3 regions of the Streptomyces sp. NBC_01460 genome follow, and region 2 is predicted to be linked to each of the others. Evidence: riboswitches for the same ligand, from Rfam matches in the RefSeq annotation. Region 2 holds a riboswitch; each other region holds the start of a gene.
The links. Region 2 has a riboswitch for cobalamin ahead of OG488_RS08455 (cobalamin biosynthesis protein). Riboswitches for the same ligand answer to the same signal wherever they lie in the genome.

Region 1: linked by a shared signal. The riboswitch ahead of metE (5-methyltetrahydropteroyltriglutamate--homocysteine S-methyltransferase) and the one ahead of OG488_RS08455 (cobalamin biosynthesis protein) in region 2 are both predicted to bind cobalamin.
Region 3: linked by a shared signal. The riboswitch ahead of OG488_RS25155 (ribonucleoside-diphosphate reductase subunit alpha) and the one ahead of OG488_RS08455 (cobalamin biosynthesis protein) in region 2 are both predicted to bind cobalamin.

Annotation. Positions count from the first base shown of each region.
Region 1 is NZ_CP109473.1:8,047,617-8,058,170, reverse strand. Features, by position in the region: gene OG488_RS35905 (hypothetical protein) at 1-407, opposite strand, end outside; gene OG488_RS35900 (magnesium and cobalt transport protein CorA) at 654-1,742, shown strand; gene OG488_RS35895 (cysteine hydrolase) at 1,917-2,531, shown strand; cobalamin riboswitch at 2,761-2,983, shown strand; gene metE (5-methyltetrahydropteroyltriglutamate--homocysteine S-methyltransferase) at 3,145-5,475, shown strand; gene OG488_RS35885 (GNAT family N-acetyltransferase) at 5,628-6,191, opposite strand; gene OG488_RS35880 (PQQ-dependent sugar dehydrogenase) at 6,498-9,320, shown strand; gene OG488_RS35875 (ThuA domain-containing protein) at 9,317-10,554, shown strand, end outside.
Region 2 is NZ_CP109473.1:1,883,918-1,894,471, reverse strand. Features, by position in the region: gene OG488_RS08460 (cobyric acid synthase) at 1-1,372, opposite strand, end outside; gene OG488_RS08455 (cobalamin biosynthesis protein) at 1,369-2,313, opposite strand; cobalamin riboswitch at 2,442-2,570, opposite strand; gene OG488_RS08450 (hypothetical protein) at 2,722-2,940, opposite strand; gene OG488_RS08445 (inorganic phosphate transporter) at 2,953-4,203, opposite strand; gene OG488_RS08440 (class II aldolase/adducin family protein) at 4,461-5,120, shown strand; gene OG488_RS08435 (alpha/beta hydrolase) at 5,189-6,328, shown strand; gene OG488_RS08430 (hypothetical protein) at 6,514-7,812, shown strand; gene OG488_RS08425 (VOC family protein) at 7,843-8,253, opposite strand; gene OG488_RS08420 (ABC-F family ATP-binding cassette domain-containing protein) at 8,671-10,269, shown strand.
Region 3 is NZ_CP109473.1:5,544,206-5,554,759, forward strand. Features, by position in the region: gene OG488_RS25140 (GlxA family transcriptional regulator) at 1-168, opposite strand, end outside; gene OG488_RS25145 (hypothetical protein) at 250-465, shown strand; gene OG488_RS25150 (ribonucleotide-diphosphate reductase subunit beta) at 462-1,478, opposite strand; gene OG488_RS25155 (ribonucleoside-diphosphate reductase subunit alpha) at 1,478-3,874, opposite strand; cobalamin riboswitch at 4,014-4,137, opposite strand; gene OG488_RS25160 (GNAT family N-acetyltransferase) at 4,190-4,690, opposite strand; gene mctP (monocarboxylate uptake permease MctP) at 4,809-6,461, opposite strand; gene OG488_RS25170 (DUF3311 domain-containing protein) at 6,458-6,664, opposite strand; gene OG488_RS25175 (GntR family transcriptional regulator) at 6,918-7,688, opposite strand; gene OG488_RS25180 (sugar ABC transporter substrate-binding protein) at 7,974-9,272, shown strand; gene OG488_RS25185 (carbohydrate ABC transporter permease) at 9,396-10,412, shown strand; gene OG488_RS25190 (carbohydrate ABC transporter permease) at 10,409-10,554, shown strand, end outside.

The DNA.
Region 1 (10,554 bases), 6.2 Mb from region 2:
TACGGATCGGTCCGGCCCGCGTCCGGCGGGTCGGCGTCGAGTGCGGTGGCGCCGTCCTCCCAGCGCCGGCGACGCTCGCCGACGGACTGTTCCCACCACGGGGTGCCGCGTTCACCGAGCGCCACCTTCGCCGTCTGCACACGGCTTCGGGCCACCCTCTCGGCCTCCGGGTCCTCGTTCCGGTGCGAGGCCGCCACCGCGCGCCGGGCCGCCATGAGGTGACGGCGCAGGCGGGCGGCGACGTCCTCGGGAATCTCAGGATCCGTCGCGCGCCATCTGCGTCCGCCCACCACGAGGTACCGGCCGTCGGGCGTCCGCTCGGGCTCAGACTTCGGCTTCGGCTCCTGCTTCCGCTTCGGCTTCGGGCTCGGCTTCGGGCTCGGGCTCGGCTTCGGTGGGGGTCCCATCCGGGTCATGCTGCCCCACCCACCGATCCTTGCCGCCCGGCCACGCCGCCCCTCCCCGCGCGCATGCCTTCGGCACGTGGGCGGGGGCACGAGCCGCCCGGTGGATCGGACGGACCGGTCCGCTCGGAGGGCCTCTCCGCCTGGCCGCGCAGGACTTCTCAGGGATGAGACCGCGCGCGATCACCCATGGTCATGGCCTGGCCCGGGGATGGCACACTGGCTGCTGATCCGCCCGAAGGAGCCACCGTGTCCACGTTCAGCACCATCCGACGAGCGGTCCGCCGCGGCTACCGGCGTGCCGTGGATCTCAGCCACCCGGCACGCTCGCCCCTGGGCAGCTCGGTGGTGAACTGCGTGGTCTACCGCGAGGGTGCACGACAGGACGGGACCGCCGACGCCGCAGAGGCGCTGCGGCGGGTCCGCAGGTCCGGAGAAGGATTCGTCTGGATCGGGCTGCACGAGCCGCAACCGGACGAGTTCACCGATCTCGCCGAGCTGTTCGGTCTCCACCCGCTCGCGATCGAGGACGCCGTGCACGCCCATCAGCGGCCCAAGGTGGAGCGGTACGACGACATCCTGTTCGCCGTCTTCAAGACGGTCTGCTACGTCGAGCACGCGGAGCTGACGGCCACCAGCGAGGTGGTCGACACCGGCCAGGTCATGGCGTTCGTCGGTACCGACTTCGTCATCACCGTCCGGCACGGCCGGCACGGCTCCCTGGGCCCGTTGCGGGAGGCCCTCGAGGACATGCCGGCGCGGCTGGCCCAGGGGCCGGCCATGGTCCTGCACGCGATAGCCGACCATGTGGTCGACGAGTACCTGGCCGTCGCCGACGCGGTGCAGAACGACATCGACGCCGTGGAGACCGCCGTCTTCAGCGGCAGCAGCGGCCGGGGCGACGCCGGGTGGATCTACCAGCTCAAGCGGGAGCTGCTGGAACTGAAGCGCGCGGCGGCGCCGTTGGACCGGCCCCTGCACCAGCTCGCCACCCAGCCCATGCCCGCTGTCGGGCCCGACCTCCGTGCCTACTTCCGGGACGTGGCCGACCACCTGACCCATGCCCGGGACCAGATCACGTCGTTCGACACACTTCTCGACTCGATCCTCCAGGCCCATCTCGCCCAGGTGACCGTCGCTCAGAACGAGGACATGCGCAAGATCACGGCATGGGCCGCGATCATCGCCGTGCCGACCATGGTGTGCGGGGTCTACGGGATGAACTTCGAGCACATGCCCGAGCTCGGCTGGACCTACGGCTATCCCCTGGCCCTCGGGGTCATCGCCGTCGCCTGTTTCACCGTGCACAGGGGTTTCCGCCGCAACGGCTGGCTCTGATCCTTCCCGCCACGCGGCCCGGCTCGACGGTCAGCCGTCCGCCGGGACCGGTCGGTCGGCGGCGGCCGGTCCACGACGGGGAGCCGCCGATCCTGGTCATCACCGTCCGGTTGCTCCCCTTGTCGGGCAAGATATCCCTGCCACCGGTGTGACCGACATCGCTAAGGAGCCGTCATGTCCGAGACCTTCCACCTTGATCCGGCGAAGACCGCACTCATCCTGATCGAGTACCAGAACGACTTCACCAGCGAGGGCGGGGCGCTCAACGGGGCTGTGGCGGGAGTGATGGAGAAGACCTCCATGCTCACGAACACCGTGGCCCTCGCCGCCGCCGCCCGCGCCGCGGGCGTCACCGTCATGCACGCGCCCATCACCTTCGCCCCCGGCTACGGCGAGTTGTCCCGGCACCCGTACGGCATCCTCAAGGGGGTCGTCGAGGGCTCGGCCTTCGTCAAGGGCACCTGGGGCGCCGCGATCGTGGACGACCTCGCGCCGGCCCAGGGCGACATCGTGATCGAGGGGAAGCGCGGCCTCGACACCTTCGCGAGCACGAACCTCGACTTCATCCTGCGGAACAAGGGGATCGACACGATCATCCTCGGCGGCTTCCTCACCAACTGCTGCGTCGAGTCGACGATGCGCACCGGGTACGAGAACGGCTACCGGGTCATCACACTGCCGGACTGTGTCGCCGCCACCTCCCAGGAGGAGCACGAGAACGCGATCACGTACGACTACCCGATGTTCTCCCTGCCCATGACGTCGGCCGAGGTCATCGCCGGCCTCTGAGAGTACGCAGGGGCCGTACCGAGACTCCGTCAGCCCGGGTGAGCGGCCGGCGGAGTACGGCCTCGAACAGCAGCCGGTATCCGCGACGCCGCCACGCGGCCCCCCGCTCGCGACCCGCCTGGTGCACAGACGTGCGGGGCCGTTCACGACCCCCAGGATGCCGGTCGGAGGACGCGTTCCGGCCATGTCCCGGACGGTGAGCGGGTTTGCGGACTCCGCCCGCCCCCGTAGGGTGTCCGGTGCAGCTGGTTCGCCCCGTCACCCAGACGGGATGCGTCGTAAGAGGGAACCCGGTGGGAATCCGGGACTGCCCCGCAGCGGTGAGTGGGAACGAACGCCGTCATACGCACTGGACCCGGACGGGTCTGGGAAGCGACGGCCAGTAGGAGGACGCCTCTCCCGAGGTGACCGTGCCCACGAGTCCGAAGACCTGCCCGCTGCCCGCACGCGACCGATCGCGTGCGGAGATCCCGGTGACCTCGTGGGCGGGTCGGCGCAGATATCGAGCGGCACGCACGGTGCATCCCCGGCGTGATCCGTCCGATCGTCGCCCCTTCGCGTCCGCGTCCCGTCTCCGGGATGTCCAGGACACATCTTCGCGAAGGAGAGTTCCATGACACCGACACCGAAGCCCACAGCCGCGGCAGCGCGAGCCACCGTGTACGGCTACCCCCGCCAGGGACCCGACCGTGAACTGAAGAAGGCCGTCGAGGGCTACTGGAAGGGCCGCGTCACCGCCGAAGCCCTCGACGGGACCGCAGCGGACCTCCGCCGGTCGAACTGGCGGCGGCTGGCCGACGCCGGGCTCCATGAGGTGCCGTCCGGTGATTTCTCGTACTACGACCATGTCCTGGACACCAGTGTCATGGTCGGGGCCGTCCCCGAGCGCCACCGTGCCGCCGTCGTGGCCGATGCACTCGACGGCTACTTCGCGATGGCCCGGGGCAACCAGGACATCGCACCCCTCGAGATGACGAAGTGGTTCGACACGAACTACCACTACCTGGTCCCCGAGCTCGGCCCGGACACCGCCTTCACTCCCGACTCGACCAAGCAGGTGGCCGAGTTCAAGGAGGCCTTCTCCCTCGGCCACACACCCCGCCCGGTCCTCGTCGGCCCGGTCACCTACCTGCTGCTCGCCAAACCCGCTCCCGGTGTGGCCGCCGAGTTCGAACCGCTGACCCTGCTGGACCGGCTCCTTCCCGTCTACGCCGAGATCCTCGCCGATCTCCGCGCGGCCGGCGCCGAGTGGGTGCAGCTCGACGAGCCCGCCCTCGTCCAGGACCGTACGCCTGCCGAGCTCGACGCCGTCGCCCGCGCCTACCGCGAGCTCGGCGGGCGCACCGACCGGCCACAGCTGCTGATCGCCTCGTACTTCGACCGCCTCGGCGACGCGCTTCCGGTGCTGGCCAAGTCCCCCGTCGAGGGCCTCGCCCTCGACTTCACCGAGTCCGCCGCCGGAAACCTCGAGGACCTCGCCGCCGCCGGGGGCCTCCCCGGGAAGCGCCTGGTGGCAGGTGTCGTGAACGGCCGCAACATCTGGATCAACGACTACGAGAAGTCCCTCGCCACGCTCGGCACCCTCCTGGGGCTCGCCGAGCGTGTCGACGTCGCCGCGTCCTGCTCGCTGCTGCACGTCCCGCTGGACGCCGCCGCCGAAGAGGACATCGATCCGCAGATCGCCCGCTGGCTCGCCTTCGCCCAGCAGAAGACCGCGGAGATCGCGGTCCTGGCCCGCGGGCTGGCCGACGGCACCGACGCCATCACGGCCGAGCTCGCCGCCAACAGGGCCGATCTGGAGTCCCGTTCAGGATCCGCGCTGACCAGGGACTCCGCCGTACGCGCCCGCACGGCTGCGATCACCGACGCGGACGGCCGACGCTCGCAGCCCTACCCGGAGCGGACCGCCGCCCAGCGCGCGCACCTCGGGCTCCCACTGCTGCCGACGACCACGATCGGGTCGTTCCCGCAGACCACCGAGCTGCGAACCGCACGGGCCGACCTGCGGGCCGGACGGATCGACGACGCAGAGTACGAGGAGCGGATCAAGGACGAGATCCGCGAGGTCGTCTCCTTCCAGGAGAAGGCCGGCCTCGACGTCCTGGTGCACGGCGAGCCCGAACGCAACGACATGGTCCAGTACTTCGCGGAACGGCTCACCGGCTACCTGGCCACGCAGCACGGCTGGGTCCAGTCCTACGGCACCCGCTACGTCCGCCCGCCCGTGCTCGCGGGCGACATCTCACGCCCCGAGCCGATGACGGTGCGCTGGACGACGTACGCGCAGTCACTGACCGAACGGCCCGTCAAGGGCATGCTCACCGGGCCGGTCACCATGCTCGCCTGGTCGTTCGTCCGCGACGACCAGCCGCTCGGCGACACGGCCCGCCAGGTCGCCCTCGCCCTGCGTGACGAGGTGGCCGACCTCGAGGCCGCGGGCACGTCGGTCATCCAGGTCGACGAACCGGCCCTGCGCGAGACCCTGCCGCTGCGTACCGCCGACCACGCCGCCTACCTCGACTGGGCCACCGAATCCTTCCGGCTCACCACCGGCGGCGTGCGGCCGGACACACAGATCCACACCCACATGTGCTACGCGGAGTTCGGCGACATCGTCCAGGCCATCGACGACCTCGACGCCGACGTCATCAGCCTGGAGGCCGCCCGCTCCCACATGCAGGTCGCCCACGAGCTGGCCGAGCACGGCTACCCGCGCGAGGCAGGTCCCGGCGTCTACGACATCCACTCCCCCCGCGTCCCGAGCACCGAAGAGGCGGTAGCCCTCCTCCGCACGGGACTCGAGGCCATCCCCGCCGAGCGGCTGTGGGTCAACCCCGACTGCGGCCTGAAGACCCGCGGCTGGCCCGAGACCCGGACGTCTCTGGAGAATCTCGTCGCCGCGGCCCGCGAGATCCGCGCGGGCCTGGCATCCGAGAACGCCTGATCGCCGGACCCGGGGCCGGACGCCTGTCCGCGGGCCGGGCCGGCCCCGGCCCGTCTCAGGGCGCGCGCGGCGTGCTCGCGGTCCGCCGCAGCCGGGTCCGGGGCCTCCCGCACGCACGCACTCGGGCGGCCGGTCATCGTGCGGGGAACTGATCAGCCGCGCCGACGGAGGTCCAGCATGCAGAGCACCTTGTCGTAGCGGCGTTCGCCGACCGCGACGAAGTCGGGCAGACGTCCGTACTCGGTGAACCCCAACGACCGGTAGAGGTGCAGGGCGTTGGTGTTGTCACCGCGGGCGTCCAGGGTGAGTACCTCGATCCCCGCCTCCCGGGCGTCAGCGATCAGGGCACCGGCCAGCGCCCGGCCGATGCCACAGCCGTGGGCAGCAGCGTCCACCGCGATCTTCTCCAGATCGGCGTGCGGCCGCTGGGTCGGCCGGTCGTGGCGCAGCCAGTAACCCAACCCGACCAGCCGGCCGTCGAGATGGGCGGCACGCAGCGCCGCGTCCCCGGCCCGCACCGCGGAGAGGACGTGTCCGAGCAGTTCCGCCACCTCGTCCCGCGACGGTGGTTCGACCCAGCCCAGCGCGGCACCTCCGCCGACCAGGTCCGCGAGGATCCGGTGGGCCGACTCCGCGAACCGGACCTCCGACTCCGGGTCGGACGTCAGCTCTCCGGCGTCGAGGATGGCGGGTTTGGTGGCCCCTTCGCTGGTCATGGCCGCATTCATGACGGACAGCCTAGTAGGGCGGCCCCGGACCGTGATCTTGCGGCCGGGGGCCAGGATCCGGCGGCCCCGAGCCGGCGGCCCGCCCCCCGCACCCAGCCCCTTTGTCCCTCGACTAGAGAAAGTTGCGGTCCAGTACGTCAAAGGTCTATCTGGACGCCGCAAAAGCCATTACTTTCCTGATCTGAACCGGACAGCAAGGACCGGGTGCCCTCCTCCCCCTGGGGCACCCGGCTCCCGGCGCGACGGCACGCGCCTGTGCTCCACCCCGACCCCGTCTCCACACGGAGGATTCGCGTGCACAGGAAACTCATCAGACCTCTCGCGGCCCTGGCGTGCACCTTGGCCGTCACCGCGGGCGTCCTCACCGCCCAGGAGAGACCGGTCGAGGCCGCCCCCATGGCGGCCGAGGAGTTCCAGCAGGTCACCCTGGCCAAGGGAGTGGCGGAGACAGGTGAGCCGATGACGCTCGCCGTCCTGCCCGACAGGTCCGTCCTGCACACCTCACGGGACGGCACCCTGCGCCTCACCGACGCGGCAGGCACCACCAAGGTCTCCGGGCGCCTCAACGTCTACTCCCACGACGAGGAGGGGCTGCAGGGCGTCGGCGTCGACCCCGGCTTCACCAGCAACCGCTTCGTCTACCTCTACTACGCCCCGGTGCTCTCGACTCCTTCGGGGGACGCCCCCGCGAACGGGTCGGCCGCCGACTTCGCGCCGTTCGACGGCGTCAACCGGCTCTCACGGTTCGTCCTCAGGACCGACGGAACCCTGGACACCGCGTCCGAGAAGAAGGTCCTGGACGTCCCCGCCAGCCGCGGTCTCTGCTGTCACGTCGGCGGGGACATCGACTTCGACGGCCAGGGCAACCTGTACCTCTCCACGGGCGACGACAGCAACCCCTTCGCCTCCGACGGGTTCACCCCCGTCGACGAGCGGTCCGGCCGCAACCCCGCCTACGACGCCCAGCGTTCGGCGGGCAACACCAACGACCTGCGCGGCAAGGTCCTGCGCATCAAGGTGAACGCCGCGGGCGACTACTCCATCCCGTCGGGCAACCTGTTCGCGCCGGGAACGGCGAAGACCAGGCCCGAGATCTACGCCATGGGATTCCGCAACCCCTTCCGCATGAGCGTCGACAGGCCGACCGGCACCGTCTACCTCGGTGACTACGGTCCGGACGCCGGCACAGCGAGCGCGAGCCGCGGGCCCGCCGGGCAGGTCGAGTTCAACCGCATCACCAAAGCGGGCAACTACGGCTGGCCCTACTGCACCGGGAAGAACAACGCGTACGTCGACTACGACTTCGCCACCTCGACGTCCGGAGCCGCGTTCTCCTGCTCCGCCCCCAGGAACACCTCGCCCAACAACACCGGCCTGACCGACCTGCCTCCGGCCCAGGCCGCCTGGATCCCCTACGACGGCGGATCGGTCCCCGAGTTCGGCAGCGGCTCCGAGTCCCCCATGGGCGGGCCCGTCTACCGCTACGACGCGGCCTCGACCTCGGACGTCAAGTTCCCCCAGAGCTACGACGGCGACTTCTTCGCCGGCGAGTTCGGCCGCAAGTGGATCAAGCGCATCGAACAGGGTACCGACGGCGCCGTCCAGTCGATCAACGCCTTCCCCTGGCAGGGCACCCAGGTCATGGACTCGGCCTTCGGGCCGGACGGCGCCCTCTACGTGCTCGACTACGGCACGGGCTACTTCAACGGGGACGCGAACAGCGCCGTCTACCGCATCGAGCACATCACCGGCGGGCGGTCCCCGCTCGCCAAGGCGGCCGCCGACCGCACCTCCGGCGGCGCCCCGCTCGCGGTGAAGTTCTCCTCGGCGGGCAGCTCCGACCCCGACGGCGACCCTCTCACCTACGCCTGGAAGTTCGGTGACGGCACGACCTCCACCAGCGCTTCCCCCTCCCACACCTACTCCTCCAACGGGCGCTACACCGCGGAGCTGACGGTCTCCGACGGCACCGGGAAGACCGCGACGGCGTCAGTGATCATCACCGTCGGCAACACGGCGCCCAGCGTCACCCTCGAACTGCCCGTCGACGGATCCGTCATCGACCCGGGTGCCGCCGTGCCCTTCAAGGTCACCGTCTCCGACCCCGAGGACGGCACGATCGACTGCTCCAAGGTGAAGGTCACCTTCATCATCGGCCACGACAGCCACGGCCACCCGCAGACCTCCGCCACCGGCTGCTCCGGAACCGTGCAGACCATCGCGGACGGTGAACACGACCCCAACGCCAACATCTTCGGCGTCTGGGACGCGGAGTACACCGACAAGGGGGCGAACGGGCAGCCGGCCCTGACCACCCATGACCAGAACCTCAGCCAGGGCAGCCAGCGCCAGGCCGAGCACTTCGGGGACTCCGCCGGCGTCACGATCGTCGACAAGGCCCAGGCACACGGCGGGAAGGCCGTCGGCTACATCGACAACGGCGACTGGATCTCGTTCAAGCCGTACCTCCTCGCCGACGTCACCAAGCTGACGGCCCGCGTCGCCTCCGGTGGCGCCGGAGGGACCCTGGAAGTACGAGCGGGCTCGCCCACCGGCACCCTGCTCGGGTCGGCGGCCGTCCCCGCCACCGGAGGCTGGGAGTCCTTCCAGGACGTCTCCACGAACCTCACCGCCCGCCCGGCCGGCACCACCACGCTCCACCTCGTCTTCAAGGGGGGCAGCGGATCCCTCTTCGACGTGGACGACTTCACCGTCACCACGAGTGCGCAGCCCGCCCGGACCGGCAGGATCACGGGGATCGGCGGCAAGTGCGTCGATGTCGCTGCCGGCGCCACGGCCGACGGGACGCAGATCCAGCTCTACGGCTGCAACGGGACGACCGCCCAGAGCTGGACGGTCGGCACGGACCAGACGCTGCGCGCGCTCGGCAAGTGCATGGACATCAGCGGGGGCGCCACGGCCGACGGCACGAAGATCCAGCTCTACGGCTGCAACAACACCGGAGCCCAGAAGTGGGCTCCGCAGTCCGACGGCACTCTGAAGAACCCGGTGTCCGGCAAGTGCCTGGACGCGGCCGGTGGGTCTTCGGCCGACCTCACCAAGCTCCACCTGTGGACCTGCAACTCCGGTGCCAACCAGAAGTGGATCCTGCCATGAGCCGACTTCACGGGCGCGTTGCCGCCTGGGCCGCGTGCGCCCTGCTCGCCACGGCCGCCCTCCCCACGGCGGTCTCCACCGCCGCATCCGAAGCCGGGGCACCCACCCCCGCCGGAGTCTCCGCGGTGGCCGCCGCCGACCCGCAGTACGACGTCCTGGTCTTCTCCAAGACTGCCGGATTCCGCCACTCCTCCATCGACGAGGGCGTCACCGCCCTGCGCGAACTGGGCGCCGCCAACAACTTCACCGTGACCGCCACCGAGGACGCGGCCGCCTTCACCACCGCCAACCTGGCCGGCTACGAGGCCGTCGTGTTCCTCTCCACCACCGGCGACGTGCTCAACAGTGCGCAGCAGACCGCCTTCGAGGGCTACATCACGGCGGGCGGAGGCTACGTCGGCATCCACGCGGCGGCCGACACCGAGTACGACTGGGCCTGGTACAGCGGCCTCGCCGGGGCGCTGTTCAAGTCCCACCCGCAGATCCAGCCGGCCACGGTCAAGGTCGAGGACCGCGCCCACGACGCCACCGCCCACCTCGGCCCCACCTGGCAGCGGACCGACGAGTGGTACGACTACCGCACCAATCCCCGGACCACCGCACACGTCCTGGCCTCCCTCGACGAGTCCACGTACAGCGGAGGCACGATGGGAGGTGACCACCCGATCGCCTGGTGCAAGGACTACCAGGGCGGGCGCGCCTTCTACACGGGCGGCGGCCACACCGAGGACTCGTACACCGATCCCGCCTTCCGCCGCCATCTGCTCGGGGGCATACGCTGGGCCGCGCGCCTGACGGAGGCCGACTGCAGCCCGGAGACGGGTTACACGCCCCTGTACGGCACCTCGGGCACCGCCGGATGGAAGCAGGCCGGACCTGGTTCCTTCACCGAGTCGGGCGCCACTCTCACCTCCCAGGGCGGCCTCGGCCTGCTGTGGTACCAGGCCAAGGAGTACAAGGCGTACTCCCTGAAGCTCGACTGGCGGCAGGCCGGCGACGACAACTCCGGTGTGTTCGTGGGCTTCCCGGCCTCGGACGACCCTTGGTCGGCCGTCGACAAGGGATATGAGATCCAGATCGACGCGACGGACTCCCCCGACCGCACGACGGGGTCCGTCTACGGCTTCAAGTCGGCCGACCTGTCCGCCCGCGACGCGGCGCTGAACCCGCCGGGAGAGTGGAACACCTACGAGATCCGGGTCGAGGGCGAGCGCCTCCAGCTCTTCCTCAACGG
Region 2 (10,554 bases):
CGAAGCTCGTGTCCGGCGCCGCGACGAACCGCCGCCCGGCCGCCCGCGCGACCTCACCGAGGAACGCCCGCCGGAACGCGTCGCTCTCCAGCGACCCGTGCCAGTGCGTCCCCCAGACCGCGCCCACCCGGCACCCGTCCAGGAACGGCTCGCCGCCCAGGACCTCGGCGACGCCGTGATGGATCTCGTACCCCTCCACCGGCTCCCCGAGCGCCGACCCGACGGGCCGCTCCAGGACCTTCTCCCGGCCGAAGCGGACGCGTACGGGCAGCAGCCCGAGCCCCTCGACCAGCCCTGCCCGGGACTCGACGTCGTCCTCGATCCGCTCGCCCAGCACCTGGAAACCGCCGCAGATGCCCAGCACCGGCCGGCCCTCGGCGGCCCGGCGGACCAGCGCGTCGGCGAGCCCCCGCTCCCGCAGCCACGCGAGGGCCTTCACGGTGCCGCGTGTCCCGGGCACGATCACGAGGTCCGCGTCGACGAGCTCCTCGGCCCGGTCCACGAACCGCACCACCACACCCGGCTCGGCCGCCAGCGCGTCCACGTCGGTGAAGTTGGACATCAGCGGTACGGCGCAGACCGCGACCCGCAGCACGTCCTCGCCGTGCGGCGGTGCCACCACCGACTCCCGCACGGTCCCGCGCATCGAGACGCGCAGCCCGTCCTCCTCGTCGATGCCCAGCCCGTGGGCGTACGGCAGCACGCCGTACGCCGGCCGCCCGGTGAGCCCGAGCAGCATGTCGAGACCGGGCTCCAGCAGGGACACGTCACCGCGGAACTTGTTGACCAGGTATCCCGCGATCAGCGACTGGTCCTCGGGGCTCAGCAGCGCCGTCGTACCGAAGAAGGAGGCGAACACACCGCCGCGGTCGATGTCCCCGACGACCAGCACCGGGAAGCGGGCGGCCCGCGCGATGCCCATGTTCACGATGTCCGTGCGCCGCAGGTTGATCTCGGCCGGACTGCCCGCCCCCTCGCAGATCACCGCGTCGTAGGTGGACCGCAGCTGCTCCAGACAGTCCGTGACCGTCCCCAGCAGCGCTTCCTGGCGTCCCCCGTGGTAGCCGCGCGCACTCATCTCGCCGACCGGCTTCCCCATCAGGACGACCTGGCTGGAGCGGTCACCGCCGGGCTTGAGCAGCACCGGGTTCATCAGCGCCGACGGCTCCACCCGGGCGGCCTGGGCCTGCATCGCCTGGGCGCGGCCGATCTCCGCCCCCTCACGGGTGACGAACGAGTTCAGCGACATGTTCTGCGCCTTGAACGGCGCGACCTTCACCCCCCGGCGCACGAGCCACCGGCAGATCCCGGCCGTGACGACGCTCTTGCCCGCGTCCGACGTCGTTCCGGCGACCAGCAGTCCGCCGCTCATGTGGCTCTCCGTCCCCTGGCGAGGCGCCCCGCCGCACACACGGCGAGGGCCAGCACACTCACCCGGCGCGACAGCCGCACCGCGCGTTCGATGTCAGCGACCCGCACCTCGCGGCCGGCCTCCCCGTTGAGCACCGGCCGGTGCTCGATCCGTCCGCCGTACGCGAGGGTCCCGCCGAGCCGTACGCCGAGCGCTCCCGCGAACGAGGCCTCCACGGGGCCCGCGTTGGGGCTCGGATGCCGTCCCGCGTCCGCCCGCCAGGCCCGTACGGCGTCGTGCGGACGCCCCCCGGCGGCCACGGCGAGCGCGGCGGTGAGCCGGGCCCCGGGCCAGCCGACGACGTCGTCGAGCCGGGCCGACGCCCAGCCGTAGCGCCGGTGGCGGGGCGACCTGTGCCCGACCATAGCGTCGAGCGTGTTGACGGCCCGGAAGCCGACCAGCCCCGGCACGCCGCCGAGCGCACCCCACACCAGGGCCCCCACCACGGCGTCGGAGGTGTTCTCGGCGACGGACTCGACGACCGCGCGGGCGATCTGCGGGCCGTCCAGCGCCTGCGGATCGCGGCCGCACAGATGCGGCAGCCGCTCGCGGGCCAGCTCTATGTCCCCGGCGGCCAGCGCCCCGCCGACGGCGCGGGCCTCCCGGCCCAGCGACGTACCCCCGACGACGGACCAGGTGGCGGCGGCGGTCAGCGCCACGGCCAGGGCCGGACGGTTCCGTACGGCACGGGCGGCCAGCGCGGCGGCGCCCGTGGCGCCCCCGGCGCAGACGAGCGTGTGCAGGGCGCCCCAGCCGCGGTGGTCGCGCCAGAGCCGGCTCTCGGCGGCCGCGGCGGCGTGCCCGAAGGCGGCGACGGGGTGGCCCCGCCGGGGATCACCGAGCAGCAGGTCGCCGATCAGGCCGGCGGTGGCGCCGTACGCGAAGATGCGGTCGGCTCGCACCGCTCAGCCGGCCGTCGCGCCTCGAAGGACCTCCGGAGCAGGTGGTGCAGCGACCGACGCAGGGCAGCCAGACATGGCGTATGTCCTCACTCAGGGTCCGCGCCCTGGTTCGACGTGACCGGCGACGAGAGTCTCCTGGCTTCCGGATCCGCAGTTCCTCCGGCCTTCCAGCCCGCGGTGGCGGGCCGTGACTTCCGTGTGGAGGCTGCTCCCCGGTGACAGTGGCGGGACCGCGCCGGATTCGCACCGGCTTCCTCTCCTGTCGCCGTAAATGGCTCCGGCAGTCCACCACGGCCCGTGAAGGCCCGTCAACCTGCCGTTGACCTGCGAGGCTTCAGTGTGCGCAGACGCACACCGGGCCGGACACACCACCGTGGTGTGTCCGGCCCGGTACGGGTCGTGCGGGTGTCAGGCGACGATCAGGTAGATCCCGTACGCGACCGCCGCCGCGCACAGCGCGAAGCAGGCGTACGCACCGGTGCGCGCCAGGGCGCCACCGCCGCCCCGCGTCGTCGACACCTGCTTGGCGAGGCCGGTGATGCCGAGGGTGAAGAGGCCGACCAGCGCCACGGTGATCACGAGGCTGACGCCGAAGACGGAGGCGAGGGCCGCCCAGTCGATGTTCATGCGGATCTGTCCTTACACCGTGGCCGGCCGGGCCGGGTCGGCCTGGGTGTCCGGAGCGGGGATGGTGGTCTTGAAGTCCGGGACGGCCACGCCGACGGGCGGCGGGCTGACGGCCGCGATGGCGGTCGTGACGACGCCCGCGGGCTCGCCCTCGGTCGCGTTGACGTTGGTGTGGTCGACCGGCTTGCGGCGCGACAGCAGCCAGATGGCACCGGAGCCCGCGACGAGCAGGATGGCGACCACGGCGACACCCCAGGGACCCTGCTTGGTCAGGAACTCGGCACCCGCGCCGACCAGGCCGGCGGCCGGCAGCGTCAGGCCCCAGGCGACGAACATCCGGGTGGCGGTGGACCAGCGGACCACGCCCCCCTTGCGTCCGAGGCCCGCGCCCATGACGGCACCGGAGCAGGACTGGGTGGTCGAGAGGGAGAAGCCGAGGTGCGAGGAGGCCAGGATGACCGTGGCCGCGCTCGTCTGGGCCGCGAAGCCCTGCGGCGGCCGGAGGTCGGTGAGGCCGCTGCCCATGGTGCGGATGATGCGCCAGCCGCCGAGGTAGGTGCCCAGCGCGATGGCGATGCCGGCGGAGGCGATGACCCAGACCGGCGGGTTGGAACCGGGGGACAGGACGCCGCCGGTGACCAGGGCCAGGGTGATGATGCCCATGGTCTTCTGGGCGTCGTTGGTGCCGTGGGCGAGCGAGACGAGACCGGCCGAGGCGATCTGGCCGGCGCGGTAGCCCTTGGCGGTCGACTTCAGCTGGGCCTCGTCGGTGATCTTCCGGTTGAGGCGGTACGTCAGCTTCGTGGCCAGCAGCGCCGCGAGACCCGCGACGAGGGGAGCGGCGATCGCGGGCAGCAGGACCTTCGTGACGACGGTGCCGCCGTTGATCGAGGACCAGCCGGCCGACATCACCGCGGCGCCGATGAGGCCGCCGAAGAGTGCGTGGGAGGAGCTGGAGGGCAGGCCGACCAGCCAGGTCAGCAGATTCCACAGGATCGCGCCGACGAGCGCGGCGAAGATGACCTCGGTTCTGAGGCCGTTCTCGTTGATGATCCCGCCGGAGATCGTCTTGGCGACCTCCACCGACAGGAACGCGCCGACGAGGTTGAGCACGGCGGACATGGCCACCGCGGTCTTGGGCTTGAGGGCGCCGGTCGAGATGGTGGTGGCCATCGCGTTGGCGGTGTCGTGGAAACCGTTCGTGAAATCGAACACGAGAGCTGTCACGATCACGATCGCGAGCAGCAGCGTGATGTGTTCCATTTACCCAGGCAATCGTTCGACGTCATTGGCACGTGGAACGTAAGCAACCAGGGTGAACGGAAGATGAACTGGGCAGGGCGGCATGGTGACCCCAACCGCGTACGTCAGTTCCGCTTGTGTGCGCCGAGAGTATCCGGAGGCGCCCACTCCGGGGCGTGGGCCGGGCGTGGGCCGGGCCCTGTCCCGCACCTGTCGTCCACCTTCGGCCCGATGTGTCCCCCGGAAGAGACATCGGTCACCACCCCTAGGATCCCCGCATGGGTGATGAGCGGCAGGACGCGATCGAGCAGGCGTGGGACGGAGTCGTCGCGACGGCCCGGCGGACGGCGGCGGACGGCCTGGTCGTCGGCACCTCGGGCAACGTCTCGGCCCGGGTCGGGGACATCGTGCTGGTCACCCCCAGCGGGGTTCCCTACGACCGCCTGGGTCCCGGCGACGCCGTCGGCGTCGACCTCGAAGGACGCCAGGTCCTCGGCGACCTCGTCCCGACCAGTGAACTGGCTCTCCACCTGGCCGTCTACCGCGACAGCGACGCCGCGGCCGTCGTCCACACCCACGCGGTGCACGCCACCGCCGTCTCCACCCTCGTCCACGAGGTGCCGCTCATCCACTACGCCGCCGCCATGATGGGCGGCCCCGTCCGCACGGCCGCCTACGCGCGCTACGGGACGCGGGAGCTCGCCGACAACATGCTGGCCGCGCTGCACGGCCGCACCGGCTGCCTGCTGCGGAACCACGGCACGGTCACCTACGGCAGCACCCTCGACCAGGCGTACGACCGCACCGCCCAGCTGGAATGGATGTGCAGGCTCTGGCTCACGGCGAGCTCCGTGCCCGGCCACAGTCCCGCCCTCCTCTCGGCCGCCCAGCTGCGTGACGTGCGGGAGGCCCTGGAGGGCTACGGCCAGCCGGGCTGAACCCGGGGCGGGCTCCGTACGGCCCCTGCCCACTGGCAGAGGGCGCCCCGGCCCAGGACACTGGAGCCGTGCGCCAGGCAACAGCGGCGGCAGTGGCCGCAACCTCGATCCTCGGCGTCGGCGCGGCAGCGGTCGCCGCCGGCCGCTACGCCAGCGACGCCGCCCTCGGGGCGCCCTCGCCACGGCCCTTCCCCGCCGACCGCCGTCTCACCGTGCACGCCACCGCGGCCGGGCAGGTCACCCTGACCCGCTCCCTCTCCGCGCTGCGTCCCGGCACGTACGGACTGACCGGCCGGGGCGGCGTCCACGCGGTGGTGGGCCCGGTGCTCGAACAGCCCGGCCGCTCCGCCGTCTCCGCGGACACCGTCGTACGCCGGCTGGAGAGCGTCACCCTCGGCAGCCTGAAGCCCGGCGCCCGGGTCCGCCTCACCCCGGAGCTCCACCGCGGTGACCCCCTCGCCGCCCTCGGCCTCGCCTACAAGGAGGTCGAGGTCCCCGGAGAGCTCGGCGCCCTGCCCGCCTGGTTCGTGCCCGGGGCCCGCGACACCTGGGTGATCACCGTGCACGGTCTCGGCACCACCAGGGACCACCCCCTGAATGTGATGGGGTTCCTCCACGACCAGCAGTTCCCCGTGCTCGACCTGGCCTACCGGGGCGACCCGGGTGCCCCGCGCTCCCCGGACGGGCTCACCCACCTCGGCGAGTCCGAGTGGCGCGACCTCGACGCCGCCATCCGCTACGCCGTGCGCTACGGGGCGGAGCACGTGGTCCTCCACGGCTGGTCGTCCGGCGCCTCGATGGCGCTGCACGCGGCCGTCAACTCCGCCCTCCGTGATCGCATCCGCGGCCTCGTCCTCGACTCCCCGGTCATGGACTGGCGGACCACGCTGCGGGCCCTCGCCTCGGCGAGGGGCGTCCCCTCGGCGCTGCTCCCCCTCGCCGTCCGCGCGGCCCAGGGCCAGACAGGGCTGCACGGCGCCCCGCTCCTGAGCACCTCGGTGCCGACGGCCCTGCACGCCCCCACCCTCATCGTCCACGGGCCCGACGACACCCTGGCCCCCTGGGGGCCCTCCCGGGAACTCGCCGCGCTCCGGCCGGACCTGGTGACCCTGCACCCCGTGCCCCAGGCTCCGCATGCGGCGATGTGGAATGCCGACCCGGCAGGCTACGAGGAGGCGCTCCGGCGCTTCCTCACGCCCCTGATGTGAGCTGATGGGCCGGAACCGCCCGGTTGGTGACCCGGCCCCGAAGCTCCCCGAACCCTGGTGACACGGCTTCCGTTTGGGCTTTCGGCCCGTCAGAGGCAAGACTGCTCCTCGTGACGTCCCGTACCCCGCGCGACTCCAGGCTGCGACTTGTCCGCCCGCGACCCCAGGCGACCGCCCGTAAGGCCGTGACGACCCGGCGCACCCGGCCGGCCCCCCGCCCACCCGAGGGCACACCGCCCCCGGCGGAACTGGCACGCCAGGCCAGGGCCGTGCTCGCCGACGCCGTACGGATCGCCCACTGGGCGGCGGACGGTACGAGTCCGGGCTCGGTCACCCTTGCCGCCCAGGCCCTGGAGCGGGCCGCCGCGGCGATGGAGCTGTCACCGGCCCAGGTGCTGACTGGCTGGGACCGGGCCAGGCTGGCCGGGCTCATCGAGCTGCACGGCGACACCGCCCGCCCCGGCTGGCGGCTGCGGGCCTGGGACCGCGACGACTCCGCCGTGCTCCGCGGCTGGGTCGCGCTCTTCGACGCCTGGTCGCTCGTCCACGCCTCACCCGACGGCATCGAGGCCACCGCCGTGGCGGAAGCCGTCGAGGCCGTGCCCCAGGTGCTCTCCCTCCTCCAGCTCTCGGCGGGGCCCGTCACCGTGCCCGCGCTCCTCGACCTGCTCGGCCAGCGCGTCGCCGAGCTCCACGAGGAGCGGTGCGAGGTGCCCTACGGCCCGCAGGAGCAGCCCGCTGCCGTCGCCGGACACCCCGCCGACCTGAACGCGCTGCTCCTCGACTGGGCCCTGGAGGGCCTGGCCTCCGTGGGCGCCCTGACGCTCGGCGCCGGCCACGCGACCCTCACCCCTCTGGGCAACTGGGCGGTCTGGGTCAAGCTGGAGCAGATCTGCGTCGCCGCCCAGAGCCCGGCCGGCAACATCGAGCAGTCCGCCGCCGACATGCTGCTCGGCTGCGCCCGGCTCACCCCCGGCCCGGCCCGCGCCGAATACCGCGCCTGGCTCGCCGCCCGGCCCGTCGGCAGCGCCGTGGCCGAGCTGCTGGCCGTCGCCCGGGGCGAGGACGCGCTGCTGCGCGGGCTCGCCTTCGAGGCCCTGCGCGTCGTCGGCGCCCCCGCCGAGCCGGTCGTCCGCTCCGTCGTCACCGAGGCGCCGCTGCGCCCGTACGCGCTGCTCTGGCTCGCCGAGTACGAGGGCACCGACCCCGACGACGCCCAGGACGTCCTCAGCCGCGAGGAAGCGACCTGGCTCTGGGTCGACACCGCCGCGGCCGTGGCCGACCACGGCGAGACCGGGCTGCTGGTCCGCCACCTCGACTCCGCGGTCCAGGGCACGGTCCCCGCGCTGCTGGACGAGGTGCGTGCCGTGGGGCACCCCCGGACCGTCCAGGTGCTGGTGGCCCTGGCCGCCGCGCACCCGGACCCGGCCCTCGCCAAAGCCGTGCGCCGCGCCGCCTTCCAGGTGCACACCGGCGGGGTGTGAGCGGGCGAGCACGCGCGGCCCCGGGGACGCTCAGTCCGAGGACCCCGGGGCGTACGTCCCGAAGCTCCAGACGTTGCCCTCCGCGTCCCGCGCCATGTAGTCCCGCGAGCCGTAGTCCTGGTCGGTGGGCGGCATGAGGATCTCCACGCCGTGCTCCACGGCCCGCGCGTGGTGTGCGTCCACCTCGTCCACGACGACGTAGACCCCGGAGGGCCCGGCGCCGGCCATCGCCTCGGCGAAGGCGCCCCCGCGGCCCCTGGAGCCGAGCATCACCCTGCCGTTGCCGCACGAGAGCTCGGCATGGACCACGCTGCCGTCCTCGCCCTCGTACACCGCCTCCTCGGTGAACCCCAGGGCCTGGGTGAGCACTCGGATCGCGGCCTTCGCGTCCTCGTACAGGATCGTCGGAAAGATCGTGGGACCACCGTCCGCCACTGCCATCACGCTCGCCCTCTCCCGCTACCCGACCACCTCGATGTGATCTGCGTCTCAGTCTTCCATCGGCCACCGACGACGTCAGCGGAAGGGGCCGCGGCGGCCCGGGTCCCCGGTGCTCCTGGATCCGGGCCGCCGCCGACCGCCGTCGCCGCGGAGAGACCGTCCCGGATGTCCGCCTCCGTCCGCTCCGGCCGCTCCACCGCGACTGTGCCGTTCGGTGCCGGGTTCCAGCCGGTTCGGCGGGGTGCGCCCGCCTACGTGACGAGGTGTGGTGGCGCGGTGGCGGGCCGGGAGCATGAGGTAAAGCAGGTGGACACCGCCAGTAGACTGAGTCCCATGGCAATTCTCCTTGTGCATTAGGCGGCGTCGAGTCGTGAGTCCGCTGTCCCTCCGCCGTCCATACCGCCCTGGAGTATTTCCGTGATCACCGCTTCCGGCATCGAGCTGCGCGCCGGCGCCCGCATCCTCATCGAGAACGCGTCCTTCCGTATCGCCAAGGGCGACCGCATCGGTCTGGTCGGCCGCAACGGCGCGGGCAAGACCACGCTCACCAAGTGCCTCGCGGGCGAGGGGACCCCCGCCGGCGGCACCATCAGCAACAGCGGTGAGGTGGGCTACCTCCCGCAGGACCCGCGCACCGGCGACCTCGACGTCCTGGCCCGCGACCGCATCCTCTCGGCCCGCGGGCTCGACGAGATCCTGCGCAAGATGCGGGAGAACGAGGAGCGGATGGCGAACGGCAAGGGCGCCACCCGCGAGAAGGCGATGAAGCGGTACGAGCGCCTGGAGACGGAGTTCCTCACCAAGGGCGGATACGCCGCCGAGGCCGAGGCCGCCACCATCGCCGCCGCGCTCAGCCTGCCCGACCGGGTGCTCGGCCAGCCCCTGCACACCCTCTCCGGTGGTCAGCGCCGCCGTGTCGAGCTCGCGCGCATCCTGTTCTCGGACGCCGACACCCTGCTCCTCGACGAACCCACCAACCACCTCGACGCGGACTCGATCGTCTGGCTGCGGGACTACCTCAAGACCTACCGCGGCGGCTTCATCGTGATCTCCCACGACGTCGAGCTCGTGGAGACCGTGGTCAACAAGGTGTTCTACCTCGACGCCAACCGCGCGCAGATCGACATCTACAACATGGGCTGGAAGCTCTACCAGCAGCAGCGCGAGGCCGACGAGAAGCGCCGCAAGCGCGAGCGTCAGAACGCCGAGAAGAAGGCCGCGACCCTCAACGCGCAGGCCGACAAGATGCGCGCCAAGGCCACCAAGACCGTCGCCGCGCAGAACATGGCCAAGCGCGCCGACCGGCTGCTCTCGGGGCTGGAGGCCGTGCGGGTCTCGGACAAGGTCGCCAAGCTGCGCTTCCCCGACCCCTCCCCGTGCGGCAAGACCCCGCTGATGGCCGAGGGCCTCTCCAAGTCCTACGGCTCCCTCGAGATCTTCACCGACGTGGACCTGGCCATCGACAAGGGCTCCCGCGTCGTCATCCTCGGCCTCAACGGCGCGGGCAAGACGACCCTGCTGCGCCTCCTCGGCGGAGCCGAGAAGCCCGACACCGGCGAGGTCATCGAGGGCCACGGCCTCAAGCTCGGCTACTACGCCCAGGAGCACGAGACCCTCGACCCGGAGCGCTCCGTCCTGGAGAACATGCGCTCGGCGGCGCCCGACCTCGACCTGGTCGCGGTCCGCAAGACGCTCGGTTCCTTCCTCTTCTCCGGTGACGACGTCGACAAGCCCGCCGGAGTGCTCTCCGGCGGTGAGAAGACCCGGCTGGCCCTGGCGACGCTGGTGGTCTCCTCCGCGAACGTGCTGCTGCTCGACGAGCCGACGAACAACCTCGACCCCGCCAGCCGCGAGGAGATCCTCGGGGCCCTGCGCACCTACAAGGGCGCCGTCGTCCTCGTCACCCACGACGAGGGCGCGGTGGAGGCGCTCCAGCCGGAGCGGATCATCCTGCTGCCCGACGGTGTCGAGGACCTCTGGGGTGCGGACTACCGGGACCTGGTCGCCCTCGCCTGACCCCGCAGGGGACCCGGAACCGGCGCGGAGCCCGGTGATCCAACGCGTCTGGATCATTCGGCCCATCGGTGATCCATCATCTGGGTGAGCGGGTCTCGTACTCCGGCGCGGCGCCCGGCAGATAGCTGCCGGGCGCACTCATTTCCGGCCACCCCACCCCGTACGGCCCTGACCTGGCCGTTCTTCCCGCATCCCGCTCCACGGGGCTCTCAGCCCCCTTGGAATGCGGGATTCCGCTTGTGTCGGACCGCTTCCGGACGTGGAAACCGGTCGTACGTACCTTGC
Region 3 (10,554 bases), 3.7 Mb from region 2:
CGTGAATCCGGCATGGGTCCGCAGGGCCTGTCCCTCGGCGGAGACCACCGCGAAGTCCTGCACGGGCAGGCCTTCCTCGGACCGGTCGAGGCCGAACACCTCGCACAGCACGCCGAGTTCGAACGGATGGACCTCGTCGAGGAGCAGAACGGCGACATTCTTCAGCATGACGCCAGTGTGGCAGCAATTCGATGGTGTGTGACAGTCCTGCCACTGCCGGAATCCGGGCGCACGGACGACAGTGGAGCCATGAACACATTCCTGAGCTACCTGGCCATAGCCGCACTTTTCGCCCTCGTCCTGCTGCCCGCCGTCCTCGGGTTCGCGCGGGAGCGCCGGATCGACCGCGAACTGCGGGAGGCACGACGGAACGGGGAAGCCGCCGCGCCCCCGGGAACGACCGGCGCCGCGCGGCCGGTCCCGGCCACGCGGCGCCCCCACCTCAGGTCGTGGGCGAGGGTCTAGAAGTCGTCGTCGAAGCCGACGGACCCCTCCACCGCCACCTGGTACGCGGAGGGGCGGCGCTCGAAGAAGTTCGTCAGCTCCTGCACCCCCTGGAGCTCCATGAAGGAGAACGGGTTCTCCGAACCGTAGAGCGGCGGGAATCCGAGGCGGGTGAGCCGCTGGTCGGCGACGCACTCCAGGTACTGGCGCATCGACTCGGTGTTCATGCCGGGCAGGCCCTCGCCGCACAGGTCGCGGCCGAACTGCAGCTCCGCCTCGACGGCCTCCTTCAGCATGTCGGTGACCTGCTGCTGGAGCTCGTCGTCGAAGAGGTCCGGCTCCTCCTTGCGGACGGTGTCCACGACCTCGAAGGCGAAGTTCATGTGCATGGTCTCGTCACGGAACACCCAGTTGGTGCCCGTGGCGAGGCCGTGCAGCAGCCCGCGCGAGCGGAACCAGTAGACGTACGCGAACGCGCCGTAGAAGAACAGCCCCTCGATGCACGCGGCGAAGCAGATGAGGTTCAGCAGGAAGCGGCGGCGGTCGGCCTTCGTCTCCAGCCGCTCGATCTTCTCGACCGAGTCCATCCACCGGAAGCAGAACTGGGCCTTCTCGCGGATCGAGGGGATCTCCTCGACCGCGTCGAAGGCCGCCGCGCGGTCCTCCGGGTCGGGCAGGTAGGTGTCGAGCAGCGTCAGGTAGAACTGGACGTGCACGGCCTCCTCGAACAGCTGGCGCGACAGGTAGAGCCGCGCCTCGGGGGAGTTGATGTGCTTGTAGAGCGTCAGCACCAGGTTGTTGGAGACGATCGAGTCGCCCGTCGCGAAGAAGGCGACGAGCCGGCCGATCATGTGCTGCTCACCGGGCGAGAGCTTGGCGAGGTCGGAGACGTCGGAGTGGAGATCGACCTCCTCCACCGTCCAGGTGTTCTTGATCGCGTCCCGGTACCGCTCGTAGAAGTCCGGGTAGCGCATGGGACGCAGGGTCAGTTCGAAGCCCGGGTCGAGCAGGTTCTTGTTCTCGTTGGTGCTCATTACTGGCAGGCCTCGCAGGACTCGGGGTTTTCGAGGGAGCAGGCGATCGCGTCCGCGTCGGGGGCGGAAGCCTGCTGGACGGGGATCGGGGCGGCGGCGGCAGCCGTCCCGGACGCCGCGCGGGCGATCCGGGTCGCCGGCCGCGACCGCAGGTAGTACGTCGTCTTCAGCCCCTGCTTCCAGGCGTACGCGTACATCGAGGAGAGCTTGCCGATCGTCGGCGTCTCCAGGAACAGGTTGAGCGACTGGCTCTGGTCGAGGAACGGCGTACGGGCCGCCGCCATGTCGATGAGGCCGCGCTGCGGGATCTCCCACGCCGTGCGGTACAGCGCCCGCACGTCCTCGGGGATCCAGGCGAAGCCCTGCACGGACCCGCTGGCCTCGCGCAGCGCCTCGCGGGTGCGGGCGTCCCAGACGCCGAGCTTCTTCAGCTCGTCGACCAGGTAGGCGTTGACCTGGAGGAACTCGCCGCTGAGCGTCTCGCGCTTGAAGAGGTTGGAGACCTGCGGCTCGATGCACTCGTACACCCCGGCGATCGAGGCGATCGTCGCCGTCGGGGCGATGGCGAGCAGCAGGGAGTTGCGCATGCCGCTCTTCGCGACCCGGGCGCGCAGCGCCTCCCAGCGCTCCGGCCAGTTCAGCTCGGTGTCGTAGTGGTCCGGGTGCAGCACGCCGCGCGCGGCGCGGGTCTCGGACCAGGCGGGCAGCGGGCCCGACCTCTCCGCGAGGTCGCAGGACGCCTCGTAGGCGGCGAGCATGATCCGCTCGGAGATCCGCGTGGAGAGCGCGCGGGCCTCGGGCGAGTCGAAGGGCAGGCGCAGCTGGAAGAAGACGTCCTGGAGTCCCATCGCGCCCAGACCCACCGGCCGCCAGCGGGCGTTGGAGCGCCCGGCCTGCTCGGTCGGGTAGAAGTTGATGTCCACGACGCGGTCGAGGAAGGTCACCGCCGTACGGACGGTCGCGTCCAGCCGCTCCCAGTCGATCGAACCGTCGGCGACGAACGCGCCGAGGTTGACCGAACCCAGGTTGCAGACGGCGGTCTCACCGTCGTCGGTGACCTCCAGGATCTCGGTGCAGAGATTCGAGGAGTGCACGACCCGGCCCGGCTCCGCCGTCTGGTTCGCCGTGCGGTTGGAGGCGTCCTTGAACGTCATCCAGCCCTGGCCGGTCTGCGCGAGCGTGCGCATCATGCGGCCGTACAGCTCACGGGCGGGCATCGTCCTGCGGGCCAGGCCCTTCGCCTCGGCCGCGCGGTAGGCCGCGTCGAACTCGTCGCCCCACAGGTCCACGAGCTCCGGGGTGTCCGCCGGGGAGAACAGCGACCACTCCGTGTCCGCGTCCACGCGGCGCATGAACTCGTCCGGGATCCAGTGCGCCAGGTTGAGGTTGTGCGTGCGCCGCTGGTCCTCACCGGTGTTGTCGCGCAGCTCCAGGAACTCCTCGATGTCCGCGTGCCAGGTCTCCAGGTAGACGGCGGCGGCCCCCTTGCGGCGGCCCCCCTGGTTGACCGCGGCGACCGAGGCGTCCAGCGTCTTCAGGAACGGGACGATGCCGTTGGAGTGCCCGTTGGTCCCCCGGATGAGTGAACCCCGGGCACGGATGCGGGAGTACGAGAGGCCGATGCCGCCCGCGTGCTTGGAGAGGCGCGCCACCTGGTGGTAACGGTCGTAGATCGAGTCGAGCTCGTCCAGCGGCGAGTCCAGCAGGTAGCAGGAGGACATCTGCGGGTGCCGGGTGCCGGAGTTGAAGAGGGTGGGGGAGGACGGCAGGTAGTCGAGCCGGCTCATCAGGTTGTACAGCGCGGCGACTTCGCCCAGGGCGCGCTCGGAGGTGTCCTCGGCGAGCCCGGCGGCGACGCGCAGCATGAAGTGCTGCGGCGTCTCGACGACCTCCCGGGTGATCGGGTGACGCAACAGGTACCGGCTGTGCAGAGTCCGCAGCCCGAAGTAGCCGAAGCGGTCGTCGGCGCCGTCGGCGAGGGCCTGGTCGACCAGGGCGTCGAGGGCGGCGGCGTGCAGCGTGACGAACTCGGCCGTCCGGTCCGCGATCAGGCCCTCGCGGTGTCCGACGGCGACCGACGCCGAGAAGGAGACGGCACCCTGACCGGCGGCCTCGTCGGCGACGGCCAGGGTGAGGAGCCGGGCCGCGAGCCGGGAGTACGCCGGGTCCTCGGAGATCAGGCCGGCGGCGGCCTCGGTGGCCAGCGAGCGCAGCTCGGCCTCGTCCGACCGGGCGTTGCGGCCACGCAGCGCGGCGGCGGCGACCCGTCCGGGGTCGGTGTCGGGCAGATCGGCGGTGAGACCGGTCAGGGTCCGCAGGAGTGCGGTCCCGGGCGCGTCGGTCGTGCGGCCTTCGTATTCCGCGGCTGAAACCGGGTCTGCTGGCGCGATGGTCACTTGGGGCTATCCCTCGCTCGGCTCAGGGCCTGCGGGAGCGGGGGGCCGGACACGTGGACACCCGGGGGAGGGCAGCACGGCGCGCACGGCGTCCACCGGCCCTCCGCGGGGCCCGGACGTCTCTGCGCCCGGTTCGGTCGAGCCGGACGCGCTGCCGACAGGTCTTCGGACTCCGCGGTGCGCGAAAGCACACCGATCACACCGTTGCGGGACAGTTCCGGATTCGCACCGGATTCCCCTGCGGCGACAGCGAGGTCGAGCATACATGTGGGGGCCGCCAGTTATGGCAGCCCCCACATGTAGTGTCGTGATGGCTCAGAAGGCCAGGCGGAATGTGAGGAGGGGCAAGCCCGGGAGAGGGCTCCAGTCCCGCTCCGGCGTCCGTACGAAGCCGAGGCGGCGGTAGATCCGGTGGGCGGCCTCCATGGACGACCGGGTCGACAGGACGATCCCGGAGAGCCCTTCGGTGGCACGTGCCCGCTCGACGCAGGCCCGTACGAGCGCCTCACCCGCACCGCGCCCACGCGCCTTCGCGGAGACGGCCAGCATCCGGAACTCGGCCTCGTCCTCCCCGGCGATGTCCGCCCAGGGGCTCCCGGGCGGGACATAGGTGACCCCGCCCAGCAGATCGCCGTCGGCGTCCGCCGCGACCAGTACCAGGGCCTCGGCGGCCCGTCGCCCGATGGCGCGAAGCTGTTCCAGATAGGGGTCGTCGGCGCCGAAGTCCAGCAGCCCGTCGTCGAGATACGCCTGGGCGGTCATCTCACCGAGGGCCTCGTGCTCCTCGGCGTGGACCGGTCTGATCGAGACATCCATGGGCGTCAGTCTCCCCCCGCCCGCGCGCCGGGCGCACGCCTTTTCCGGGGCCGCGCTCTGCGCACACAGAGGAACGTCCCGGCGGGGCGGACCCCGCCGGGACGTACGCCATCGGGTCCTACACCCGTTGCAGCGGTTCGTCGTCGCCCGGTGCGCCCACCGTGGCCGGCGGGAGCTCGGCCTTGACGCCCGGGTCGCCGACGTCCGCCGTGTAGTCGGACGGAGAGGTCTCGTCCACGCCGGCCGGGGCCTTCAGCGCGTTCAGGACGAAGGTCAGCACGACCACGACGACGATGTTCAGCACGATCGCGGTGAGACCGATGTAGCCGATCTCGCCGATGCCCGGAATCTCCTTCGAGGACCCGCCGAAGTGCTTCTGGGTCGGGCTGGCCACGCCGTACGCGGCCACCGTGCCGTAGAGCATGCCGACCGCCCAGCCGGCGATCAGGGCCCAGCGGTGGAACCACCGGGTGAACAGACCGCCCACCAGGGCCGGCATCGTCTGGAGGATCCAGATGCCGCCCAGCAGCTGGAAGTTGATCGCGACCGTCTTGTCCATGGTGAGGACGAAGGCGAGCGCGCCGACCTTCACCAGCAGCGAGACCAGCTTGGAGACCTTGGTCTCCTGCGCCGGGGTCGCGTCGGGCTTGATGAAGTCCTTGTAGATGTTCCGGGTGAAGAGGTTCGCCGCGGCGATCGACATGATCGCGGCGGGCACCAGGGCGCCGATGCCGATCGCGGCGAAGGCCACGCCCGCGAACCAGTCGGGGAACATGTTCTCGAACAGCTGGGGGATCGCCAGCTGGCCGTTGTCCACCTTGATCCCGGCGGCGATCGCCATGAAGCCGAGCAGGGCGAGCAGGCCGAGCATCAGTGAGTACAGCGGCAGGATCGTGGTGTTGCGCCGGATCACCTCACGGCTGCGGCTGGAGAGCGTCGCCGTGATCGAGTGGGGGTACATGAAGAGCGCCAGCGCAGAGCCGAGTGCCAGCGTGGCGTAGCCCCACTGGCCCATCTCCCCGGGGACGAGTGCGCCGCGAGGCTTGCCCGTCGCCTCGTTGGTCTGGGCGAACGCCTCACCGGCCTTGGCGAAGATGTCGTCGAAGCCCCCGAGCTTGATCGGGATGTAGATGATGGCCACCGCGATGACCAGGTAGATCAGGCCGTCCTTGACGAACGCGATGAGCGCGGGTGCGCGCAGTCCCGAGGAGTACGTGTACGCGGCGAGCACGGCGAACGCGATCAGCAGCGGCAGGTCCTTGATGAACCAGTGCGTGGTCTCGCCGCCGCCGACGCCCATGACGTCCAGCACGGCCTGGATGCCGACCAGCTGGAGCGCGATGTACGGCATCGTGGCGAGGATGCCGGTGAGGGCGACCGCCAGCGAGAGCCCCTTCGAGCCGAACCGGCCCCGCACGAAGTCCGAGGTGGTGACGTAGCCGTGCTTGTGCGAGACGGACCACAGGCGCGGCAGGAAGGTGAAGATCAGCGGGTAGACGAGGATCGTGTAGGGGACCGCGAAGAAGCCGGCCGCGCCCGCCGCGTAGATCGCCGCGGGCACCGCGACGAAGGTGTACGCCGTGTAGAGGTCGCCGCCGAGCAGGAACCAGGTGACCCAGGTGCCGAACGACCGTCCGCCCAGGCCCCATTCGTCGAGGCTGGCCTCGTTCTCGGCCTTGCGCCAGCGCGCGGCCATGAATCCGACGACCGTGACGGCCAGGAAGAAGAAGATGAACACGGCGAGTGCCACACCGTTGACGCCGTCCTTCACGCGGACGCACCTCCCTTGCGGGCGCGCTGGTCACGCTGCCACAGCTTGTACGCGATCATGGTCAGCGCGGTCGAGACGAGCACCCAGAGCATCTGGTACCAGTAGAAGAACGGGATGCCGATGAAGGTCGGTTCGACCTTCGCGTACGAGCTCACCCAGAGCATCGCCACGAACGGGGCGACGAGGCAGAGCGCGATGACCACCCTCGCGGGTGTCACCGTCGGTGCTGTCGGTGTTGCCGGTGTTGCCGGTGGGTTCGCATCGGTTTCTTCTGGCATGTGGCGACTCCGTCCCCTCGCTGATCACCTGGTGTAATGCGCAGGAAATCTAGGCGAGAGGTCCGCCCATCGTCACCCCCCGTCCGCATTGCGGTCCTGCAACGGTCCGGTGTCGCCCGAAATGACTGATCCCCCTGTGTGGACAGGGGGATCGGTCGCGCCGGAGGTCCGGAAGGTCTCAGTCGGTGGGACGCTTCAGGCGGGCCACGAACTTGTACCGGTCGCCCCGGTACACCGAGCGCACCCACTCCACCGGTTCGCCGTGCCCGTCGATCGAGTGCCGGGACAGCATGAGCATGGGGAGGCCGACGTCCGTGCCGAGCAGCCCGGCCTCGCGCGGCGTGGCGAGCGAGGTCTCGATGGTCTCCTCCGCCTCGGCGAGCCGGACGTCGTACACCTCCGACAGAGCGGTGTAGAGCGAGGTGTACTTCACCAGTGAACGGCGCAGCGCGGGGAAGCGCTTGGCCGAGAGGTGTGTCGTCTCGATGGCCATCGGTTCGCCGCTGGCCAGCCGGAGCCGCTCGATCCGCAGCACCCGCCCGCCCGCCGTGATGTCCAGCAGCCCGGCGAGCGTGTCGTCCGCCGTGACGTAGCCGATGTCCAGCAGCTGGGAGGTGGGTTCCAGGCCCTGGGCGCGCATGTCCTCGGTGTACGAGGTGAGTTGCAGGGCCTGGGAGACCTTCGGCTTGGCGACGAAGGTGCCCTTGCCCTGGATGCGTTCCAGCCGGCCCTCGACCACCAGCTCCTGGAGGGCCTGGCGCACCGTGGTGCGCGAGGTGTCGAACTCCGCGGCCAGGGTCCGCTCGGGCGGCACGGGGGTGCCGGGCGGCATGGTGTCCGTCATGTCGAGGAGATGGCGCTTGAGCCGGTAGTACTTCGGGACGCGTGCCGTACGCGCACCCGCACCCGTGCCGGTCTCGCTCGTACTGCTGCCCCCGTCGGCACCCATGGCCCGCCTTCCCGACTGCTGCGTTGCTGCCGTCACCGGCTCCTCCGTCTGTCGCGGCTCACATGGTGGCACGGTCCGGTCACGGCTCGTCGCCCTCCCTCAGGTGTCGGTCCGATAACGGACGCGAGTGCACTTCTTATACACCCTTGACACCCCTAAAGGTCTAGGCCAAGCTCCCGGTACTGGTCTAAACCATTAAAGACCAGGTCCCAGCCCCACAGGTAGCGCCGGCGTACGTCTTCGCGGTGGGCGGGGGGTTGCTGGTATCCCTGAGGAGGGTGTGGCATGAAGCGCAAGCTCATTGCGGCAGTAGGCGTCGCAGCGATGATGACCGGAATCGCGGCGTGTGGTGGGGACAGTAATGACAACGCCTCGAAGGACCCGAAGGACCGTACCGAGAGCCTGACGGTCTGGCTCATGGTCGACGCGCAGAGCACCTGGCCGGAACTGGTCAAGGACGTCAACGCGCAGTTCAAGAAGAAGTACCCCAAGGTGAAGGTCAACGTCCAGTACCAGCAGTGGGCGGACAAGGCCAAGAAGCTCGACACGGCCCTCGGTGGCGACAAGTTCCCGGACGTCGTCGAGCTCGGCAACACCGAGACGATGCAGTACATCCTCAACGGCGCGCTGGCCGAGATCGACCCCAAGAAGTACGACAACTCGGACACCTGGATCAAGGGTCTGAAGGACACCTGCACCTTCGAGGGCAAGCAGTTCTGCGTGCCCTACTACGCGGGCGCCCGTGTCGCGATCTACAACAAGGACATGCTCAAGAAGGGCACGGGCAGCGATGTCCTCCCGCAGACCGAGGACGAGCTGCTCACCGCGCTCGACAAGGTCTCGGCGGAGTACAACAAGAAGGACAAGCGCTTCTCGTCCCTCTACCTGCCGGGCCGTTACTGGTACGCGGCCATGTCCTACGTCGCGGGCTACGGCGGCTCCATCGCCGAGTACGACGAGGGTGCGAAGGAGTGGAAGGGCAACCTCTCCTCCCCCGAGTCCCAGAAGGGCATCGAGCACTTCGTCAACCTGGTCAAGAAGTACAACAAGGCCGACCAGACCAAGGACGAGCAGGACCACGCCAACGTCATGGCCAACGAGAAGACGGCCCTGATCTACGGCAACGGCTGGGAGGCCGGCTCGGTCGTCGACGGTGCCAACAACGGCAACCCGAAGCTCGAGGGCAAGATCGGAACGGCCGGCATGCCCGGCCCGGACGGCAAGGCGCTCCCGTCCTTCATCGGCGGCTCCGACCTCGCGGTGACCGCGAAGTCGAAGGTCACCGACCTGGGTGAGGAGTGGGTCTCCCTCTTCACCAGCGAGAAGTCGCAGGAGGTGCTCACCTCCAAGAACATCCTCCCGAACAACGAGAAGCAGCTCGAGCCGCTGAAGTCCAAGCCGGAGACGGCCGCCGTCGCCAACGCCGTGCCGGACGCCTGGTTCACGCCGATCGCGCCGGGCTGGACCTCCATCGAGAAGGAGGAGGTCCTGGAGAACATGCTCCTGGAGATCCTCAAGGGCACCTCGGTGGCCGACGCCGCCAAGAAGGCCGACGACAAGATCAACGAGCTGATCAACAAGTAGTCACGAGCCTTCGGCTCTCCAGGCGGGGGCCCGGCGAACACCGGGCCCCCGTCCCTTTCTTAGGTTGAGAACGCCGTGATTCCCGGGTAGAGACCCCGGGTGTCCCGATGGAAGGTCAGTCACGTGACTGCTGCCGACACCAAGGCCGCCGGTCCACCGGTCCCCGTACCGCGTGTCCCGGAGAAGACCGGGACCTCGCCCGCCCCGCAGGAAGCCGCCGGGCCGCGCCCGAAGAGACAGCGCAGGAAGGGAGAGCTGCTTCCCTATCTCCTGATCCTGCCGGCGATCCTGGCGATCGCCGCCGTCTACGTCTACCCGCTGGTCAAGACCGTGATCATGTCCTTCCAGGACCTGGGACGGGCGGCGCTCTGGGGCAACGGCGAGACCCCGTGGGTCGGCTTCGAGCAGTTCACCAACATCCTCGGCGACCCGGACTTCTGGGCGGTCGTCGGCCGGACCGTCGTCTTCATGACCATCTGCGTCGTGCTGACGATGGGCATCGGCCTGCTGATCGCCCTGATGATGCTCCGGGTCTCCACCTGGGTGCGGATCGTCCTCACGGTGGCGCTGATCGCCGCCTGGTCGATGCCGCTGATGGTCGCCGCGTCGGTCTTCCGCTGGCTCTCCGACTCCGACTACGGCCTGATCAACACGCTGCTCGCGAACATCACGGGCGACGAGGACCGGTGGCTCGGCCACAACTGGTTCCTCGACCCCTGGCAGGGCTTCGGCATCATCACGCTGCTGGTCGTCTGGGGCGCCATCCCGTTCGTCGTGATCACGATGTACGCGGCCCTCACCCAGGTCCCCAAGGAGCTGGAGGAGGCCGCCTCCCTGGACGGGGCCACGGCGTACGGCGTCTACCGCTACGTGACCTGGCCCGTCATCAAGCCGGTCTTCACGATGGTCGCCACGCTCTCGGTCATCTGGGACTTCAACGTGTTCGGCCAGATCTGGCTGCTGCGCGGCAACAAGCCCGAGCCCGACTACGAGACCCTCGGCCTCTACTCGTTCTCCAAGGCGTTCGAGTCCACCTCGTTCAGTCAGGGCAGCGCGATCGCGCTGATCACCGTCCTGATGCTCTCCGGTGTCGCCGTGTACTACCTGCGCCAGCTGATCAAGACGGGAGAGGTCGAATGAGTGCCTCCACGACCACGGACAGGCCGGCCCAGGTCCTGAGGCCCGACCGCAAGCGGAACCGCCTCGGCTACAACGTCCTGGCACTGGTCACGGCCGCGCTGATGGCCTTCCCGGTCTACTGGCTGATCGTCAGCTCACTGCG